Regions from separate parts of the Lysinibacillus louembei genome, predicted to be linked through region 1. Evidence: riboswitches for the same ligand, from Rfam matches in the RefSeq annotation. Region 1 holds a riboswitch; the other holds the start of a gene.
The links. A riboswitch is a leader RNA that binds a small molecule or an ion and turns the genes downstream of it on or off. The one in region 1 is predicted to bind lysine.
Positions count from the first base shown of each region.

Region 2: another riboswitch for lysine. It lies ahead of R6U77_RS04060 (amino acid permease); the one in region 1 lies ahead of R6U77_RS15020 (transporter substrate-binding domain-containing protein).

Region 1 is NZ_CP137624.1:3,015,148-3,017,561, forward strand. It holds gene R6U77_RS15015 (amino acid ABC transporter permease) at 1-19, opposite strand, end outside; gene R6U77_RS15020 (transporter substrate-binding domain-containing protein) at 91-939, opposite strand; lysine riboswitch at 1,056-1,242, opposite strand; gene R6U77_RS15025 (hypothetical protein) at 1,387-1,653, shown strand; gene odhB (2-oxoglutarate dehydrogenase complex dihydrolipoyllysine-residue succinyltransferase) at 1,804-2,414, opposite strand, start outside.
Region 2 is NZ_CP137624.1:844,774-847,187, forward strand. It holds gene R6U77_RS04060 (amino acid permease) at 1-1,234, opposite strand, end outside; lysine riboswitch at 1,310-1,490, opposite strand; rRNA gene rrf (5S ribosomal RNA) at 2,179-2,294, opposite strand; rRNA gene R6U77_RS04070 (23S ribosomal RNA) at 2,363-2,414, opposite strand, start outside.

The DNA.
Region 1 (2,414 bases):
GCACCGTTTCAAACTGCATAAAATCCCTCCTTCTCCTTCAAGAAATTGTCTGAAAAGCGATATGCTTCTCAGACAATTAGCTTGCCATTGTTATTCAGCAGCTGGCTGATTAGCAATTGCCTCTTCCATTAACTTTTGACGGTCATCCTCAGAAATGCTTGCTAATACTTCATTCATTTTCTCTGTCAGCTCATAGCCTTTACGTACACCAATCGCTACATCTGTTGCACCTGGGTCTGTTTCAAAGCCATCTTCTAGCTCTGCATATGCAAAGTTTTCATTTGCCATTGCAGCGGAAATCGCTTCAGGGCGTTCTGCTACGTAGCCGTCAATTACACCTGATTGAACAGCAATACGCATTGCAGGGAAGTTATCCATTGCTACTTCCTTTTTCACACCAGGAATTTGGTCGATTACTAAATAGTTCGATGTATTTAGCTGTGATGTGATTTTTGCTCCTGAAAATTCAGCTAATGTTTTGGCATTTTCATATGGGCTGCCTTTTTTCACAACGATAACGAAATCAGATGTGTAGTAGTTTGATGTGAAATCGATTGATTGCTTACGCTCTTCCGTTGGGCTCATCCCTGCGATAATTGCATCTACAACGCCTGATTGTAGTGCTGGTACTAAACCATCCCATTCTGTTTTGACAATTTCAAGCTCCAAGCCAAGCTCATCTGCGATTTTTTTCGCGATTTGCACATCGTAGCCCCCCGCATATTCCGCAGAGCCACTAATTTTTACTGCCCCATTCGCGTCTGTCTGCTGTGTCCAGTTGAACGGTGCATAGCCTGCCTCCATGCCTACTTTCAATACTTTTTTACCTTCTTCGCCGCCTTCTGATGAAGCGTTTTTGTCGTCGCTACCCGTGCCACATGCCGCTACAATAAGTGCAGTTAGCATGGCCACAAGCATCATCATTAATTTTTTGTTCATCGTAAATTGCTCCTTTTCTTTAGTTTTTAGGCTTTATTTTATACAAAAAAGCGACCTAAAGAATTTTAGGTCGCTGCCATTTAATAAAATAAAAGCCCAAATCCTCTTAGTTCCATTGATGAGATAGCACAACTTGAGTAAGCTGGAAAGAAATACTCAAGACAGTCCTGCAGTTATTCACTACAGACCCAGCATATCGGATAAGAGCCTCCCGATACACTTCGGCGATATTTCCTTCTTTTCCATTTCACTGTTGCTCAAACTCCATGAAAAACTATTAAATACCGCGCCTCTACCCCACTTGAACGTGAGGCATTACTTATAAAGTTATTAGGTAAATGATATACTACGAAATTACTATTGTCAATATGATTTATGCTGGTTTAACTTGGAAGTAGCTTAATTTGATATAATCATCATTAAGGGCTTGATGGGAGGTTAAATAGTGTGAAGAAGAAGAAGAAAATTAAAATCAAAACCATTATCGGATGGACATTTTGGAGTTTAGTAATGGGGTTTTGTTACTATTTACTATGGATAAGAAGAGATTTAGATATGGATCAATCACTTTGGTTTCAAATTGTTAGTGTAATCTGTTGGTCATTAGTAGCTTCTATGGCTTTTCAGCAAAAAAGATATTTGTGGGCGTTTATTCCTGCTGGATTGGCAGGGCTTCATTTATCGAATATCCTTTTAGTATACGTTATTCGATGAGCGAATTCGGCGATTGGTTGAGCGAGTTTGCATGTTCGTTGAGCGAATTTTGGCATTGGTTGAGCGAATTTCATTATTCGTTGAGCAAATCGGGACTTTTTCCTCATAAAAAAGCAGCCAGACAAAGCGTCTGACTGCTTTCATTTTCAATTATGAGTTTAATAATAAATCTTCTGGGTTCTCGATTAATTCTTTTACTGTTTTTAGGAAGCCTACAGAATCTTTACCATCGATAATACGGTGATCATATGATAATGCCACGTACATCATTGGACGGATTTCGATTTCGCCGTTTACTGCTACTGGGCGTTGAACGATTGAGTGCATACCTAAAATACCAGCTTGTGTACCGTTCATGATTGGTGTTGACATTAATGAGCCGAATACACCACCGTTTGTGATTGTGAATGAGCCGCCTGCCATGTCGTTTAAGCCTAATTTTTTATCGCGTGCTTTTTTCGCTAAGTCTGCGATATCTTTTTCGATGTCTGCAAAGTTTTTAGCGTTTGCATCACGCACAACTGGTACAACTAAGCCTTCTTCAGTTGATACGGCAATACCGATATCGAAGAAGTTGTTTAAGTGAATTTCGTCACCATTGATTTGTGCATTTACGTAAGGGTATTTCTTAAGTGCTGCAACAACTGCTTTTGTGAAGAATGACATGAAGCCTAATTTAATGTCGTTTTCTTTCACGAATTGGTCTTGCTTGCGTTTACGTAATGCCATGATGTTTGTCATGTCGATTTCGTTAAATGTTG
Region 2 (2,414 bases), 1.8 Mb from region 1:
AAGGTAATAAGGATAAATCCATACCTTGTGCAACAAATGCTCTTCGAAATCGATAATGACTATAAGCAATACCAAGCCAAGCAATAAAGCCTGACATTCCTGAAGCATTCAATAACCAAATATATACTACCCCATCCCCAAAGAAAGAAGCTAAAAATGCTAAGCTCCCCACTGCTAATGTTGCAAGCAGTGCATAAATTGGAATACCGCGATGACTTAGCTTCATCAAAAATCTTGGAGCTTTACCTTCTACAGCTAACTGCCAAAGCATACGTGATGCTGCATAAAGCCCTGAATTTCCCGCTGATAGCATCGCTGTCAAAATGATGGCATTCATAAAAGATGCAGCCACAGCGATACCAAGGCGATCAAACACTAATGTAAATGGAGATACAGCAATATCCTCTGATAATAAACGCTCATCCGTAAAAGGAATTAATAAACCAATTGCGGCAATAGCTAAAATATAAAACAATAAAATTCTCCAAAACACAGATTTAACAGCCTTCGGAATATTTTTCTCTGGATTATCTGTCTCACCAGCTGTTACCCCTAGCAATTCTGTACCTTGAAACGAAAATCCCGCTGCAAGAAAAATCCCAAAGGTAGCAAAAAAGCCCCCATGAAACGGTCCATCATGAATAAAGAAATTTGTAAATCCGACAGGTGCTTGCCCACCTAAAATTCCAAAAATCATTAAGAAGCTGATAATAATAAACACAATAACTGTTGCGACTTTAATCATCGCAAACCAATATTCACTTTCCCCATAACTTTTAACAGACAAAAGATTAAAAGTTAACACTACTATGATAAACAATACTGTCCAAATAACCGATGAGCTATTTGGAAACCAATATTTCATAATCAGGGATACGGCTGCAATTTCGGCCGCAATCGTAATCGCCCAGTTATACCAATAATTCCATCCCAGCGCAAACCCTAGCGCTGGATCAACAAATTTACTCGCATACGTACTAAAAGATCCCGATGATGGCATATAAGCAGCCATCTCCCCTAAGCTGGTCATTAAGAAGTACACCATAATTCCAATCAGTCCATAGGCTAACAATGCGCCTCCAGGACCAGCTTGGGCAATAGCACCTCCACTCGCTAAAAACAACCCTGTTCCGATTGTTCCTCCTAAGGAAATCATTGTAATATGGCGACTTTTTAATGCTTTTTGCAGCTTCGGTGGTTTATGACCAAGCTGATTAATTTTAATATCACTCACTGTATAGCTTCCTTCCTAATTTCAAGACAAAAAAATACCATCACAAGACACTGTGATGGCTACATTCATCCTTAGTTTTTTGATAGCTCAACACGTTGTCTCAACAAACGTGACAGTTCTGCTCCTTTCGAACGCAGCCCCAGCATGAAGGTTACAAGCTCCCTCACACTTCGGCAATATTTCCTTTCCACTAATTTCATCAATGCTTGCCATTTCCATTAGCGTACTTTTAAATATTGCGACCTCTACCCCAATCAAACTTGAGGTTTATTATTAAATTTATAACGCATATTATTTTAACATAATAAATGCTCACTTGCAATGAAAAATGAGGCAACATACTAAATCAGGAAGTCTATCACTTTTTTAAACAGTTCTAAAGACTTCATTCACTCGATTGTGTCAGGAGGAGGATTTTTCGCAATATGGAACGCTTGAGCATTTAGTATTTATAACAAAATTTATAAGTAAGTTTGGTACTATTATAAGAGGCTACCAATAATAACTCGCCCATTTTAGGAAGAAATCCGCCCGATTATGCATTGAACTCGCCCGTAAAACAACTTATTTGGCCCAATTTTATTAGCGAGGGAATTTTATATGCACAACAAAATCACTGAATGCTCAGTAGTCTTGTTGTTGCGAAGCGATGTCCTACTCTCACAGGAGACAGCCCCAACTACCATCAGCACTCTCAACGCAGTGCAGCAACGGATTTCTTCATTGCCCGCAGCGCTTACGGTGCTCATGTACCATGTACATTCCGCTCCACACGCCTTGGCGCCTTGAACTCCACCGCTTCACTGCACTGCTTCATATCAGGTTCGTATAAAGGAAAGTGCAATTGTTTGCTACCGATACCGCGCCAACCTGACCTTTTGATAGTTGGGGATTTCCTACTCTATACACAAAAAAACCACTGAATATTCAGTGGTCTCATTGTTGCGAAGCGACGTCCTACTCTCACAGGGGGAAACCCCCAACTACCATCGGCGCTAAAGAGCTTAACTTCCGTGTTCGGTATGGGAACGGGTGTGACCTCTTTGCCATCATCACTTCACCGTATTAAATTGGAAAGAAATTATTCTTTCAAAACTGGATAAACGGTCATTGAAACAAGTTTAGAATGTGGTTAAGTCCTCGATCGATTAGTATTCGTCAGCTCCATGTGTCGCCACAC